Regions from separate parts of the Anaerocolumna sp. genome, predicted to be linked through region 3. Evidence: riboswitches for the same ligand, from Rfam matches in the RefSeq annotation. Region 3 holds a riboswitch; each other region holds the start of a gene.
The links. A riboswitch is a leader RNA that binds a small molecule or an ion and turns the genes downstream of it on or off. The one in region 3 is predicted to bind cobalamin.
Positions count from the first base shown of each region.

Region 1 (4,221 bases), on a different contig from region 3:
TCGGTTAAGCCCTCTTTCTCTTTGCTAGTCCCACTTATTATCTTGTCAGTACCCTTCCCTTCCTCGAATGCTATTTGAGGAATTATATCTTCATAGATCTGGGCACTACTTGCTTTTTTCTCATTCTGTGTTAGGGTGGTTGTCTTGATACCATCCGATTTATCACTTCTTTGGCTATCGATATTCTCTTTTTGGCTTGGCGCTTTATTTTTACCTGATTCTATATTTTTACTTGCTTCTGTTTGTTTACTTGATTCTGTCTTTTTCCCTGGTTCTGCCTTTTTACTTGATTCTGTCTTTTTAATATCTTCATTTTTATTATTGCTATTTTTTTTCTCTTCTGCTTTTGTTTTCTTATCTTCTGCTTTCTTATCTTCTGTTTTTTTCTCGTCTGCTTTCTTCTCTTCTGTTTTTTTCTCTTCTGTTACTTTTTCTTCTAATCTTTTCTCAGGGCGAAAGTCATACAAACTTCTCATCCCATTTTTTAAACGATAATAAGATACCAGACCATATAGTGTCTGTTCCGTCGCCATTCCATTTGAAATACCTGCTTGGGCATATGGATTATCCTTATCTGTTTGGTAAGAATGGGCAAATCCACCATCATCACATCGATATTTCAGAATACCATCAATTAATGTATTATTATACTTAATAAAACGACTATCTTTATACGGATCAATTCCAAGGGAACAAAGCGCTGTTAGGACTTGTACCGTACTTTCCACATTTACGGTACCCCAGCTTGTAAAATCTCCATCCTTTTCCTGTAATTGTGATAATATATTTAATGATTCTTCCACTATTTGAGAAATGGTCTTTTCTTCTTGATAAGCAAGATACTTTTTATTTGAGTTAACATAAGGTGCCAGGGCTTGAAGTGCCATGCCTGTTATATCCGGATCTGACTTTATTCCTGCTAAAGCAAAACCACCATCTTTAAGCTGACGTTTCGTAATTAAAGTAATGATGTCATCCCGTTGGTATCTTGCATTATCCGGTATAGGATAATCTAAGCTGTCCACACAAATCAGCGCCCATATAGCACCATTGATTCCTTGTCCGTCTATCCCCTTGCGGCCAGCAAAATTATAGCTTCCATCTGCAATTAAATTTATCCGATTTCCTTCCGTATCTAATCCAATATTCGTAGGATCTCCTCCCATAGCTAATACTGCCAAAGAAATACGATGCCATTCTGTTGCTTTTACAGCATGAAGTTTATTTGGCTGCTTATATCGCTCTGTGACAACTTCTGTAATTTGCTTTAGATAAGGTTCATAGGGTTCTTCCTTATACCCATACCTTCCTATTCCGATAGGGAACCAATCTCCGCTTGTTTGACCTGCACTTTCTAAGAAAATTGAATTTAGTAATGCATCATTTCCTTGTTTGGCCCATGTAATAATATCTTGAATGATTTCCTCTAACCTCTCATTCGTAACCGGAACGCTTTCTTTTTTTTGAGCGTAAACATTAACAGGATACAAAAGAAAACTAATCATAAGTAGGAAACAAATTAACCTGGTTATTACTTTTTTAATCAATGCTATCCTCCCTTTCTAATTTAAATACACAATTTTTATCATAAGCAATTTTACACTTTCCGTACTTTATAATTGACTAGTCTCCACTCAAGAGAATGAACGTTTATTCAGTGTTTTTACATGATTAGACATAAAATCCCCTCTCAAAATAAAAACGCCCGTAAGATAGAGTACCTTCCGGGCGGGATATACAAAATCAAATCGCATAGGATAACTATTTTGAAATTAACCCCATAAAAAAGCGATTTGTATTGCAAAAAAAATACTGCCAAGAAGGCAGTATTTGGACATTCTTTTAAAACCTTATAATTTTCTACATCAATTATAAGAATTAAAGTACTTTCCTTCCACACCGTCGGATTGTATAATCTATAGGCATGTCTCCTGGCTTAAAGCTTCAAACCTACTTTGTGGCCTTCCCAGACTTAACCAGTGGCTTATTCACATTTCGTAGCTTTTTACAGTAGAGTGAGCTGCTAAGTTTCTAAACTTATTCCATTTTAAGAGGCAGATGTTCTTATAACATACCTTCTCACCTATAGAACACTTATTTAATTGTAAACTGTTTCTACATAATTATTTAACTTCATAGTAAAATATACCATAAATTAATGTAAAATACTAATTTAATTTCTTTTTTGGTAAGCATGCAGTATTTCTCTGATAATATATCCATTATCAGTAATTAAATGGGAAGAAAACAGTACTCATTTTTTAACATAAATAAAAGCTTGGAAATGCCCATCTTCCAATGAGTCCCAAGCTTTTTGTCTAAAGCCTAAATTCACCTAGACCTTATTGCTTTTTTTCCATATTTTCATCTTCTCTGCTTCCGCAATTAATTGCTCCCTAAAGTCAGGATGTGCAACAGAAATAATTGCTTCGCATTTTTGCCATGTAGACAATCCTTTTAGATTCACCTTGCCATACTCCGTAACAAAATAGTGTATGGCCGGTCTGGTATCGGTCACAATAGAACCGGTATTTAATATAGGCAGAATACGTGATTTTACTTCTCCTGTTTTTGTTTTATAGGTAGAGGAACAACAGATAAAACTCTTGCCGCCTTTAGATAAATAGGCTCCTAATACAAAATCCAGTTGTCCTCCTGCACCGCTTATATGTTTAATTCCAGAGGATTCTGAATTTACCTGACCAAATAAATCCACATCTACGGCATTATTAATTGAGATAAAGTTATCAATAGCAGAAATTGTTCTAATATCATTTACATAGTCCACTGGTGCACTCATAAGTTCTGGGTTATTGTCAATGTAGTCATATAATTTTTTAGTTCCGGTACCAAATGAATAGGTTTGGCGATAGGTATCAATGGCTTTTTTAGAGCCATTGATTTTACCGGCCTTCGAGATATCAACAAAGGAATCAACATACATCTCCGTATGTACTCCCAGATCTTTTAAGTCGGAAGCAGCAATAAGTGTCCCAACCGCATCAGGCATACTGCCAATGCCTAACTGAAGACATGCTCCATTTGGAATTTCCTCCAAAATTAACTTTGCTACTTCTTCATCTATTGCATCAGGAACAGAAGGTGCCATTTCAGCAATTGGAGGATTGTCCCCTTCTACAATCATATCTACTTTTGAAATATGAATACCATTTTCGAATCCTCCAAGGCACTTGGGCATGTTCTCGTTTACTTCTACAATTATCTTTTTTGAAGTCTCACAGACTGCCATCATATGTGACGCATTTGGTCCAAAGTTAAAGTACCCGTGCTTATCCATAGGGGCTGCCTGGAACATGGCTACATCATCAGGATGGGCAGATTCCCTATAATATCTTGGCAGTTCGGAATACCTCATAGGATTGTAATATCCAAATCCCTGACTGATTGCTTTCCGCTCGATCCCGGATGTATGCCAGGAATTCCATGTAAAATGTTCGGCTACATTTTCCACCTTAAATACTTCCGGTGCCCATAATAATACTCCGCCTCTTAACTTTACATCTGACAGTTCTTCACTGCGGGCTGCCAAAGCCTTATCTAATGCCACCGGAGTACCTGTTGCCCACCCATAATCGACCCAGTCACCGGATTTAATTACTTTTACCGCTTCCCCAGCTGAAACTAATTTCTGTTCATATTCTTCATTAAATCTCATTTTGATCCTCCCAATTTATAGTTCTGCTCTTTCCATAAGTTTGTGATACTTTGTTTATTTTCCGGACATTTCAAGTTTCAATTTTTCAGTAAGTACTGGGAGAATTTTTATTGCATCCCCCACTATTCCAAAATCAGCAACATCAAATATAGGTGCTGATTCATCTTTATTTATTGCAATGATTAGGTCGGATTCCTCCATTCCTGCCAGATGCTGAATTGCTCCGGATATACCACATGCAATATACAAATTGGGCCTTACTGTCTTTCCTGTCTGACCAACCTGTATATCTTTTTCTACCCAGTTAGCATCAACACATGCTCTGGAAGCGCTGACTTCTCCCCCTAGAACCTCAGCTAAATCATTTAAGAGTTTAAAATTCTCAGGACCTCCCATTCCCCGTCCCCCTGAAACCAGAATTTTAGCATCCTGTATATCTATTTTGTTACTTTGCCTTTTGATTACATCCAGTATTTCCACATATCGGTGGTTTGGTATAAATCCCGGATTATATTTTTCAATAGCAACTTCTGCATAAAAGTTTG
Region 1 is NZ_DAMAUC010000014.1:84,036-88,256, forward strand. Features, by position in the region: gene RT261_RS12780 (prenyltransferase/squalene oxidase repeat-containing protein) at 1-1,547, opposite strand, end outside; cobalamin riboswitch at 1,905-2,102, opposite strand; gene RT261_RS12785 (butyryl-CoA:acetate CoA-transferase) at 2,336-3,676, opposite strand; gene RT261_RS12790 (electron transfer flavoprotein subunit alpha/FixB family protein) at 3,731-4,221, opposite strand, start outside.
Region 1: it holds a riboswitch for cobalamin, as region 3 does, so the genes downstream of both, RT261_RS12780 (prenyltransferase/squalene oxidase repeat-containing protein) here and RT261_RS09390 (ribonucleoside-diphosphate reductase subunit alpha) in region 3, are expected to answer to the same signal.

Region 2 (4,221 bases), on a different contig from region 3:
CTGCCCTGTAATTAGTCCTGCCACGGTAATTGTTTCACCAAAGAAATGGTTCTTTATACAAACTACATTTATCTTTATATTTGGAAAGGCCTCCATTATTTCCTCTGAAAAGGAGAGCATGGTCTTATATGCAAGCTTTCCGGTTGCGATTGTAATGTTTCTGTGGAGAGACAGTTTTAAACTGTTGTATTCTTCAGATGCAATAACTTTATTCAATGCCTCATGAAATTCATTTATAAACAGTCTCATCATACCTACACCATTTTCTAACTGTATATAGCCATCATAAAATTCTTCCTCTGGGAATTCCCGTTCAGCAATGATGTAAAACTCATCACTGGCATGAATGAAATGCAGCCCGAATTTATCATAAAGCCCCTGCTGATAACTTTCAATCAGGTCAATTACTGCACCAGCTTCTTCTTTAGTAAATAATTCGAGAGGAAAAAGACCCTTACGGTATTTGGTTATCCCGGCAGGTACTACGGATACACTCCTCATAAATGGCAGGTATTTGGATAGGTCGTTGATAGATCTTTTAAGTTCCGGGCCATCATTAACATTTTTACATAAAACAATCTGGCCATTCATTTCTATACAACCTTCATATAGTTTGTCCAAGTTTTTAAGGGCATCTCCTGCAAAACGGTTGTTAAGCATCTTGCAGCGAAGCTCAGGATTAGTAGTCTGAACGGATATATTAATTGGAGCCAGATTAAAACGTATTATCCTGTTGATATCTTTTTCAGACATATTAGTCAAGGTGATATAGTTGCCTTGAAGGAAAGAAAGTCTTGAGTCATCATCCTTGAAATAAAGAGTTTCCCGCATCCCTTTTGGCATCTGATCAATAAAACAGAAAATACATTTATTATGACAGGAACGGTAATCGCTCATAAGACCGTTCTCAAAGTCAATGCCCAGATCCTCGTCGTATTCCTTATCTATTTCAAGAACCCATTCTTCACCAGAGACTTTTCTGATAAGAACTTCGATATATTCATCTTTAATAAGATATTGATAATCAAATACATCATCAATTTCTTCCTCATTGATAGCAACAAGATAGTCACCGGGCTCTATGCCCATTTCTTCACCAATGGAATTAGGCAGCACCGTTTTTATCAGGTGACCTTTGGATTTCTTCTTCATTTTGTGACCTCTTTCTATAATCTATACCAGTACTGGAATTATTAATAATTATACACAAGATTTTCCCAAGTAACAGGCCTATCTTCATTTATAATGAACATTTATTTCTAACTGCATGATTATTATACACATACACCATATGATTGTAAATGACAACATGCGCCAATTCTGGATTCTATTGACGAAAGATGAGGACAAAAAAGTTGGCAGAAGAATTATTTTTGTGATACAATACAGTTATTAAAAATACAATACATTTAAGGTGTTAGAATTCTATATTGGTTCTAATGAAAAGGGAAACAGGTGCAAATCCTGTACGAACTCGTCACTGTGATAAGGGAGTTGCGGCAAATATGTCACTGATATTAATCGGGAAGACTGCCGTTAATGATGATCTTTCAGCCAGGAGACCTGCCTTAGATGAAGCTACTACAGCCACGAGAAACTGGTCTGGAATGAATGAGACGTTTTTTTGATGTCTATATTTATACCTCCATGCCTTAGTGGCAATGGAGGTTTTTTTATGGCAAAAGTAATTATGGTTCAGGGAACTATGTCGAATGCAGGTAAGAGCTTGCTTGTAGCAGGTTTATGCAGAATATTTAAGCAGGATGGTTACCGGGTTGCTCCTTTTAAATCTCAGAATATGGCCTTAAATTCCTATATTACAGAGGAAGGCTTGGAAATGGGAAGAGCTCAGGTAATGCAGGCGGAGGCAGCGGGAATAAAGCCTTCGGTATTAATGAATCCCATATTATTAAAACCTACTAATGATATCGGATCTCAGGTAATCGTTAATGGTGAAGTAATAGGGAATATGAATGCGAAGGATTACTTTGCCTTTAAAAAGAAATTGGTGCCGGATATTAAAAAAGCTTATGAAGAACTGGAGAAGCGGGCAGATATTATTGTTATTGAAGGCGCGGGAAGTCCGGCGGAAATCAATTTAAAGGAAAATGATATTGTAAATATGGGACTGGCAGCAATGCTTAATGCGCCGGTGCTTTTAGTAGGGGATATTGACAGAGGGGGTGTCTTTGCCCAGCTTCTTGGTACCCTGATGCTTTTGGAAGATTGTGAAAAGGCTCGGGTAAAGGGACTTATTATTAATAAATTCAGAGGGGATCAATCCATTTTGGATCCCGGAATTACAATGCTTGAGGATAAAGGTGGAATTCCGGTAATTGGAGTAATTCCGTATATGAATATATCTGTAGAAGATGAGGATAGCCTTACCAACCGATTTGATAAAAAAGAGGAAGCACAGATAGATATTGCCATTATAAGATTTCCCAGAATCTCAAACTTTAGTGACTTCTCTGTTTTTGAGCAGATTGAAGGAGTATCTGTAAGGTATGTGGATTCTATCACTCAGCTGCATCATCCAGATATGATTATTCTGCCTGGCAGTAAGAATACTATGGGAGATTTAAAATGGATGCGGCAGAATGGACTGGAAGCAGCAGTGAAAAAGCAAAAAGGCAGCTGCGTTATATTTGGGATCTGTGGCGGTTATCAGATGCTAGGAAGTACAATATCAGATCCCCATTCTATAGAGGAGGGAGGATCAATCCGTGGAATGGAGTTATTTTCAATGGAAACGGTATTGGAGAAAGAAAAGGTTCGAACTCAGGTAGAAGGAAGCTTTGGAAAGGTATCCGGAGTACTATCCGGATTATCCGGCATGAGATTACAGGGTTATGAGATTCATATGGGGAGCAGCAGGAGGGAACAAGACTGCCTGCCCTTATGTAGTCTGACAAATACATTGGATGGTCAAGGCAAGGAAGATGGAATTGCCGCAGAAAATATCTATGGTACGTATGTGCACGGCATCTTTGATGAAGGAACCATCGCCTCCGTTATAGTGAATGGACTTGCAAAAAGAAAAGGACTTACTCTGGAAAGTGGTCTGATGATGGATTATAAAAGCTTTAAAGAAACCCAATATGACAAACTTGCGGATACTTTAAGAAAACATTTGGATGTGGATGGAATATACAGTGTTTTAAATGGAGGAGATTATGAAAGAATTATCTAACTTATATATTGACAAACCGGATGAGGAAATAAGGGAAAAGGTAAAAGAAATCTGGGATGGAATTGCAAAACCCATAAAGGGACTTGGCCAGTTTGAAAGGATTTTTTCACAAATTGGGGCCATAACAGGCTCCACTCATATTGATATTTCAAAAAAAGCAGTAATAGTAATGTGCGCAGACAATGGAATTGTGGAAGAGGGAGTGACACAATATGGACAGGAGATGACGACAATTATAGCCTCCAGTATGGTCATGGGGGATACTTCTGTCTGCAAAATGGCAAAGGTAGCCGGAGCGGATATACTGCCGGTAGACATTGGAATCAATCGGGAAGATGAAATACCGGGTATGATACAGCGTAATATTGCACATGGAACCAGGAATTTTAAAAAAGAACCGGCTATGTCCCAGGAAGATGCCCTGAAGGCAATAGAAACTGGAATTGCAATGGCTGCAGAATGTAAAAAAGAAGGTTATAACCTTCTTGCAACGGGAGAAATGGGGATTGGCAACACCACAACAAGCAGTGCAATGACAGCGGCGCTGCTGCAATGCAGGGTAGAGGACGTTACAGGAAATGGAGCAGGACTTACGAAAGAAGGCTTGGATCACAAAGTGGAAGTTATTAAAGAGGTACTGGATCAATATAACTTTCAAAAGAGTGAAGCTCTTCGTATTCTGGCAACCGTTGGAGGATATGATATTGCCGGGCTGACAGGTGTTTTTATTGGCGGAGCAATTCACCATATCCCGGTGGTTATGGACGGCGTGATCAGTGGAGTCGCAGCACTAACAGCGGAACGACTCCTTCCGGGAGTTAAGGACTATATTATCCCCTCCCATATGAGTAAAGAACCTGCTGCAGTAAAAATTATGAAGGAACTTGAATTACATCCGGTAATTGATGCTGAGATGGCATTAGGAGAAGGCACCGGAGCGGTGATGATGTTTTCATTGCTGGATGTGGCACTTTCCTTATATGATAACCGTGTTACTTTTGAAGATATCAATAGGATAGGTAAATAAC
Region 2 is NZ_DAMAUC010000032.1:24,546-28,766, reverse strand. Features, by position in the region: gene RT261_RS18690 (DUF512 domain-containing protein) at 1-1,152, opposite strand, end outside; cobalamin riboswitch at 1,396-1,585, shown strand; gene RT261_RS18685 (cobyric acid synthase) at 1,676-3,193, shown strand; gene cobT (nicotinate-nucleotide--dimethylbenzimidazole phosphoribosyltransferase) at 3,177-4,220, shown strand.
Region 2: it holds a riboswitch for cobalamin, as region 3 does, so the genes downstream of both, RT261_RS18685 (cobyric acid synthase) here and RT261_RS09390 (ribonucleoside-diphosphate reductase subunit alpha) in region 3, are expected to answer to the same signal.

Region 3 (4,221 bases):
ATCGCCCGGTATTTATCACTGGTAATTTTCGCTTCCGCCACCGGTGACTGATTTAAAGTTATCACATTGTCCAGCATACGAATCTGAAGTGGTACGGTTTCTTCCAATTCATCTATATTAACACGGCCAAGATTAATGGAATTCAGGTTACAGGTTACCATGTCGCCGGACTTTACTCTTGTTACTACATGATTTTCATTTTGATCCGTTACAATGCTTTCTTCAATCAGGGTAGATTCACTTACATTTTGTGCAATTTCATGGCAAAGGTTTGAAGCATAGATCATTCCGGCATGTTTATTAGGGTTGGCCTGATTGACAGTATCTCTAAAGAAAATAAACGGAGTTCCGGTTTCTACTGCACTTTTCATAATCTTTTTCATAATATCAAGGGCAGTTACTGTAACACGTTCCAGATTTTGATTTTTTTCACAGGCAAGATAATGTTGCGTAAAGGTTTTGTTGTCTTCATCATCATAAAAATCTTCTAAGTAAAATCCCATTTCTTTATGTACTTGATACGGGTCAAATAATGACCAACTTCCTCTTGCTTCCAATCTCTCCATAAAAAGATTGGGAATACTTAAAGCTGGGAAAATATCATGAGCTTTTCTTCTATCATCTCCATTATTGGTCCTTAGTTCCATAAATTCATAAAGGTCACGATGCCATATATCCAGTGTAATAGAGGCCCCGCCCTTTCTTCTGCCAAGCTGATCCACCGCCACCGCAGTATCATTATATAAACGAATCCATGGGATGACTCCTCCGGAAGCATTTTTATACCCTCTGATTTCACTATTTAGCGCCCTGATCTTTCCTGTATAGATGCCTAACGCACCACCATGTTTGGATACACTTGCGAACTTACTGTTCACATCATAAATAGACCACAGGTTATCCCCCACAACGGATATAAAGCAGCTGCTTAATTGATGATAAGGAGTACCTGCACTGGCAAGGGTTGGTGTGGCTACCGTCATCTTTAGCAAACTAAGCAGATCATAAAACTTTTTAGCATATTCCATCTTTTTGCTGCCTTCTGGAATGGCAAGATGCATAGCAATAGCAAGAAACCGTTCCTGTGGCAATTCCAATACTTCTTTATTAAAACCTTTAATTAAGTATCTATCTGTCAACAGTTTCAGGCCTTCGTAATTAAAGAGCAAGTCTCTCTCCGGTTTTATATAAGCACCTAACTCCTTAATCTCCTCTTCCTTATATTCCGTTATTAAATATTCTCCGTAATATTTATCCTTCACCAACTTATGTACTAATTCGGAAAAATCTCCATAGCCAAAATAATCATATCCTCTATTAATTGCGGCCTCTTTATATAAATCAGACATTAATAATCTTGCTGCAACATATTGCCAGTTAATATTTGTAGTTTTTACCGTATTACCGTGGGCATCTTTTGTGGTTTGAATCATCTTTTCTATGGCAGTTTGAATAAGAACTTTCTGTATTTCCTTTGTACTCATACCATCCCGAAACTGAATGTTGGAGTCCATTTCAAGCTCAATTGGGTCACAGCCCTCTAGCCCCTCACATACATAAGCTACCATCTTTTTTGTTTTTTCTACGTAAAGAGGTTCATAACTACCATCCCTCTTCTTTATTTTTATATCCATAACGCCCTTCCTTTCTCTCAGCAATAAATCATTATTAGAATATCAATCCACCCAGACAGCCTATATGTCTAAAATTAAGCGAGAAAAAGCCTCATAGTCAGAATGCAACTATAAGGCTTGAATTATATCTATATTTATTATAAATACTAGGTACAAAATAAAACTCATTTTACATGAGCTTACCCTAATAAATATAGCATGTCCTGTCCTCACAGAATTGCTATTCTATAAAACTTAGGCAGGTATTCTGACTTATACTTCAACATACATTTTCGCCTTCCCAGATATTCCAGTGGCCGATTTTTGCAATCCAGAAAATGTACTCTGTAAATACAGCAATGGGATTGTGCAGGATTCTCACCTATCTTCCCTATTAATTCCATAACCCAGGGGATTTGCCCAAAGCTTATCCTACTGAATTGGAAACCTAAATTCTTGGTTATTATTAAAATATACTATTCATATTAGGTTATTATAATATATAAATATTATCATTGCAAGTAAAATGCTCCCTGTATTATAGTGGGAAATTGTCGCCTGATAAAGAGCTATTTACAGTGTGGCATACGCGCTAGATTCAGGCTCTAGCAGCTGCAAGACCCTACGGGTTCAAGGCTGCATTTTTGAATTAAAAGGGACATAAATAATACTTAATTATACTGTTAAGACTACTATACCAAGTTAATTTTTATACTTTTTAAGTAAATTTCATAACCTTATACTTGACATAACTGAAAAAAGTAGTACAATATTTACGTTACTATTATTTGCAGTCGTGGCGGAATTGGCATACGCGCTAGATTCAGGTTCTAGTGGTCGCAAGACCGTGAGGGTTCAAGTCCCTTCGACTGCATACATAATTTTTATTAAAAGAAGCCGATTACTGCAATCGACTTCTTTTATTTTATATGTTAAAATAATCCCCAAAAACATAAAATAAGAGGTGCAAGCTTATGAATATAATAAAAGTCACAGAAAACAAAAAAGAATATATCGACCTGCTATTACTTGCAGACGAACAGGAAAGCATGATAGACAAATACTTGGAACGTGGCGAGATGTTTGTTCTAGATGATAATGGAATAAAAGCCGAATGCGTAGTTACAAAAGAAGCAGACGGAATTTATGAGATAAAAAATATTGCAACCAGACCTGATTGCCAGCGAAAAGGATATGGAAAAGCCCTGATAGAATTTTTGTTTTCTTACTATACGGATTGTAGAACTATGCTTGTGGGAACAGGTGACAGCCCACTCACTCTGGACTTTTATCAAAGATGCGGCTTTATTGAGTCACATCGTATAGAAAATTTTTTCACTGATAACTATGACCATCCTATATATGAATGTGGAAAGCAACTTGTTGATATGGTTTATCTAAAAAGGGAGTCATAAAGTTCCTCCTATTTTTGTTGCAATGTCCCGAAGTCATGGTATAATTTAGCATATCAAGTCCTTTTTAGGACAAATAAGTGATAGGAGGACGGAGTAAAAATGAAAAGAGCAAAGGTTCTAATGCTTCTGTTAATATCTGCTTTACTTTTTAGTGCATGTAATGGTGGGAAGCAGTCAGCAAAAGAAATTCCTGATGATTTTGGATTTGTTTATACCCACAATTTCACAGAAGTTGATACGTTTAATTCTACAATAAAAAACAGATTTCAATTTGACGAAGGAGACCCAAATGCTATAACAGATTTCAATTTTTCTGACGAGCAGCTACAGAAGATTTATGAGGCCTTTATAAAATATGACCTCCATGATCTGCCTGAAGAGATCGATCCGGATAAAGGCTATATGGCCATACCTCCATCCTATTATGAATTTCAATATGTATCCGATGGTGAGACTAAAAGCATATCCTGCAGTACAGGTGCCCACATAGACCAAAAGGGAATATCAAAGGCTAACAATAAATTTGTAAAGTTCATGACGGAAGTTTGGGAGTATGTTCATGAATCTGATGCATATGAACGTCTTCCATCCGGTCCACAAGTGGAATAAAACAAATAAAAAATCCGTTGTTCTGTAAGGAGCAGCGGATTTTTTAGGTTTAACAAAGTTATTCTGTTTTATTCTTTTTGTAACACACCAAAACAAATTTGTATTGGTTTGTCGGAAACTTGATAGGAATATTTACACTTGCTGGTATTGCCTAAGTACTTTTCTGCATTCTCCGGTGTGTCAAAATTTTTGCTGTCATAAGATGGTACCACTGGTGTGATCCAAGTCATATCCGACTCCATCTCCAATAACACAAAGTCCCTGCCTAGCTGAGCGTCAGGATTTTCAGCAAGATAATCTTTGAGAACAACAGACAAGTTAAAATCTAATACAATTGTGGCATCCTGTAGGTTTTCCACACTATAAACGGGACTGATAATCCGGTATGCTTCACCAATTAAATAGCTGACTGGTTCCTTTGGTGGTTCAGCAGCTGTCAGTACATAGCTTTCCTCTACCGCAGCTTCTTCACGGACACCCTGATAAATATAGCCTTCAGCGCCATTTCCCTGGCTGGCAAGAGCCGCAGGTTTGCTGAAATCATGCCCTCCACCTTTTCTAAGATTATCAAGTAAAATCCGGTT
Region 3 is NZ_DAMAUC010000009.1:141,792-146,012, forward strand. Features, by position in the region: gene RT261_RS09390 (ribonucleoside-diphosphate reductase subunit alpha) at 1-1,634, opposite strand, end outside; cobalamin riboswitch at 1,855-2,080, opposite strand; tRNA gene RT261_RS09395 (tRNA-Leu) at 2,404-2,487, shown strand; gene RT261_RS09400 (GNAT family N-acetyltransferase) at 2,588-3,028, shown strand; gene RT261_RS09405 (hypothetical protein) at 3,128-3,637, shown strand; gene RT261_RS09410 (hypothetical protein) at 3,706-4,221, opposite strand, start outside.

Region 4 (4,221 bases), on a different contig from region 3:
TGGACAATAAAAATGAAATCAATTGAATCGGTTGGAATTATCGGCGACCCTCGTATTACTGAGGTTCTATCAAACGGAAAAAATGCGATTGAATTTTCACCAACAGATAAGAAAGATGAGGTAAAGAAAGAGGTTTATGGATATTATCTTTCCCAAGCATTAGACTTACTACAAGTAGCTACATCTGAAATAGAAGATGTAGCAAGCATTAAACGAATATTTCAATCATTTGCTGCTGCAAATTTTTGGTCAAAAAGTATAAACACATTGAATGCAGATTCATCTTTTGTTTATCTTATGGAAGGTCTAACAAATAACGCACTATTGCTAAAGATAGCGGTTCCCGTGAGAGCAATTGAGGATAATGATGATTTTCAAAATTTAGTCAGTTCTATTTGCAATCAATATCAAAACTATATAGATGGCTTGGAAGAGCGGTATGAAATCTATGGTGCCAAATTAACTAATGAAGCTATAAGCGGACGTCTAAAAACTTTTAGGGATGGGCTTCTCACGGAAAGCGAGAAATGGAATAGACGGAAAGAAGAAAAAGAGAGAAAGAAGAAAGAAGCTGAAAAGCAGTATTTTCAAGAGCACCCAGAAATAGAACAAGCTATTAACCAAAAAAAATCAATTATTGCACCACTAAACAATCAGGTTGACGCAATTAAAAAAACGATTAGCCAAATTGAGAAACAGATATGGCAAGAACACCAAAAGATACAGCAAATAAAACGGGATATATCGGATTTGGAAGAAACTATCGTAAAAAATGAGAAAAAGTTGTTTGGCAAGGAAAAGGCACTCCAAGCCGCTCGTTATGTGGGAAACGAAGTGGTAAGAAAAAAGTCTATCATTGAAGATTCCACAACACTTATTTCTTCGCTTGAAGATGACATTCAAGGCAAAAGGAAGGAAATATCAAAGTTAAATGATGAAATTATGTCCGAGCAAAAGTATATAGATGATGTTTATAAGGAAATATATCAAGGAATAGAATGAGTATATTAATATAACCATGCGAATTAGCCTTTTCAATTTGTGGAATCGTACATATCCCCCGTTTCTGGCATTTCTAATTCGCACCAGAACCGAGCCCGTCAAACTACACAGACCTTTTAGCGCATTTTAATACACCCTCCGTTCATTCTCATTCTATTTCTACGTCAGAATTTTGAAAGGTCAACAAAAACGTGTTATACCATGATGTAGTTCTGTTTTCTTAATAATATGCTCTATTTTATCAGCTTTAGAAAATGTGTACTTATATTCACATTGGAAGAGACTATGTTATCAATGTGATTTACATAGACTCTTATGTTGATTTATATCCGCTTTTTACCGGCTACGCTTGAATAGTATAATAATGTAAAAATAAATTATTTCTAACTTGTTTTATAATGGTATAACATATATAATATTAAAGTATTATTAGTATATGGTGCTTTGAAAAAGTCAAAAGGGAATGTGGTTTAAGTCCACAACAGCCCCCGCTACTGTAATTGGTTTGAAAGCTGCATGTAATAGTCATTGGAGAAATGTCTGAACACTCAATCATCTGCCGGAAGTATTGCTTCGATTGAGAAGAATGCATTTATCTGAGAAGACTGCAGTAAGTAAGTTAACCATAAGTCAGGAAACCTGCCATATATAATTTAACCGCTCATTTTCGGTGGGGAAGAGAGAGCAGAAGGAGATTATGATGAAATATTTGCGTAAAATTTTGGCTATATTATGCTGTATGACTTTAGTATTTGGTCTTGTAGCATGTAATAGCAAGACAGACAATGTTCCTGGGAACTCAGATGTTAATCCGGCAGAGACATCAGTAGAAGAAAAAAACACAGAATCAACACCGGCACCGGAAGAGCCGGAATCGTTACCTGAGGAAACGAAATATCCGCTTACAATTACTGATTCAGAAGGTACCGAAGTAACTTTTGATTCAGAACCAAAGAAGGTTGTATCAGTGGCTCCAAACATCACAGAGACGATTTATCAACTTGGACTGGAAAGTAGACTGGTTGGACGTACAGATTATTGCGACTATCCCAAAGAAGCCCTTGATATAGAGTCAATAGGTACCTTAAAAAGTCCTGATATTGAGAAGATAATCAGTTTAGATCCGGATGTAGTAATTGCTTCAACACACTTTAATGAAGATTCCAATAAAAAGTTAACGGATTTAGGTGTTAAGGTTGTTGTTCTATATGCGGAAAATGATATAGAGGGTGCTTATTCTATTATTGAAACAATGGGCACTATATTTAATGTAAATGAAGCAGCTGCAACAGCTGTTAAAGATATGCAGACATCAATTAATGAGACGAAAGAATTGATAAAAGATTTGGATAAACCAAGTGTATATTTTGTTGTAGGATTTGGAGAATTTGGTGATTTTACAGCGGGAGGAGATACCTTCATAGGCCAGATGATTTCACTGGCTGGCGGTAATAATATTGCACAAGATGTGTCAGGATGGTCCTATACATTAGAAAGTTTGGTGGAAGCCGATCCGGATATTATCATAATGTCGGAAGATATGAAATCAGACTTTGAAACAGCAGAGAATTATAAAGATTTAACGGCTGTAAAGAATGACCAAGTATATGGAATAGATAAAAATATACTTGAGCGCCAAGGATACCGTAATGCAGAAGGTCTAAGAACCTTAGCTGAAATTATGCATCCAGAAGCGTTTAAGTAATATAATTGGGTTTTGAACGGATGGTCGGCAGTTATCCTGTTCCAAGCCCTTTTGTTGTACCCAAATTTAATAAAAAGATATTAGAGGCAGAAAATCATATGAAAACAAATGAGGTAAAAAAGTTAGAAAAACGTAGAAATAAAAATAATTTGTGGTATCTAACTATTCTTATATTTATTTTAATTTTATGTATTGCCATTTCCGCTTCTTTTGGTTCCGCAGATTTATCGGTAACTGACAGCTTAAAGATAATTGCTTCCCGGATACCATATTTGGGAAAGTTCATTAATTTATCAGTGATAACCAAGGTAAATCCGAATTACCCCAAAATTGTATGGCAGATCAGAATGCCAAGAATTTTATTGGCTGGTTTTGTAGGTTGTGGTTTATCTGTAGTGGGGGCTGCATTTCAAGGATTGTTTCGCAATCCCCTGGCAGATCCACATATTTTAGGAGTTTCTTCAGGAGCAGCAGTGGGAGCTACTATTGCCATGTTAAGCGGTATTGGATTTGGTTTCCTGGGTCTTGGAGTAATTGGAACCTTTGCATTTATTGGAGCACTCCTAACTGCTTTTATTGTATACCGGTTATCCTGTGTAGGTAATAAACTGCCTGTAGTAAATATATTACTAACAGGTACAGTGGTTAGCACCATGCTTTCCTCCACCATATCCCTTCTAATGACATTTAATCATGATCAGATTGAAAAAGTATATTTGTGGACTCTGGGAAGTTTCTCAGGGGCAACTTGGGACAGGGTGCTGTTTTTAGCAGTATTCACTGTGATTTGTTGTGGAGTAATAACTGTATTTTCAAGGGAATTAGATGTTCTGACTACTGGAAATGATACAGCAGAAAGTTTGGGCATTAATACAGCCTGGATAAAGAAAATACTTATTATGGCAGCATCCCTTCAAGTTGCAGCCTGTGTATCGGTTAGCGGTATCATTGGATTTGTAGGACTTGTGATTCCTCATTGTATTCGCATAATAAGTGGATCGAAACACAAAGTATTATTGCCTTTGTCCGGCATAGGGGGAGCAATCTTTATGATTACTTGCGATACCATTGCCCGGAATGCAGTGGCACCCTCTGAGATACCTGTTGGAGTTATTACTGCAATGTTAGGCACTCCATATTTTATCTACTTATTGCAACGCAATAAGAGAAAGGAGATGCTGCATTGAATAACAATTTAAATGAAGAAAAAGGACAGGGAATTGTGGTGGAGTCGCTTTCCTGGCAACCACCTAAAAATGAAAAACCGATTCTGAATAATTTAAACTGTTTGATTGAAAAAGGAAATATTTACGGTATTATTGGACCAAATGGCTCCGGTAAAACTTCTTTAGTGAAAAATATTCTTAGATTCATAGAAGCAGAGGAAGGCAATATCATACTGGATGAAATCAATCTAAAGAATTATAAAAGAAAAGATTTGGCAAAAAAGATAGCACTGGTTCCACAAAATACAGTATTGGATAGTACCTTTTCCACTTATGATATTGTAATGA
Region 4 is NZ_DAMAUC010000019.1:23,420-27,640, reverse strand. Features, by position in the region: gene RT261_RS14755 (hypothetical protein) at 1-1,002, shown strand, start outside; cobalamin riboswitch at 1,423-1,663, shown strand; gene RT261_RS14750 (ABC transporter substrate-binding protein) at 1,700-2,707, shown strand; gene RT261_RS14745 (FecCD family ABC transporter permease) at 2,806-3,894, shown strand; gene RT261_RS14740 (ABC transporter ATP-binding protein) at 3,891-4,221, shown strand, end outside.
Region 4: it holds a riboswitch for cobalamin, as region 3 does, so the genes downstream of both, RT261_RS14750 (ABC transporter substrate-binding protein) here and RT261_RS09390 (ribonucleoside-diphosphate reductase subunit alpha) in region 3, are expected to answer to the same signal.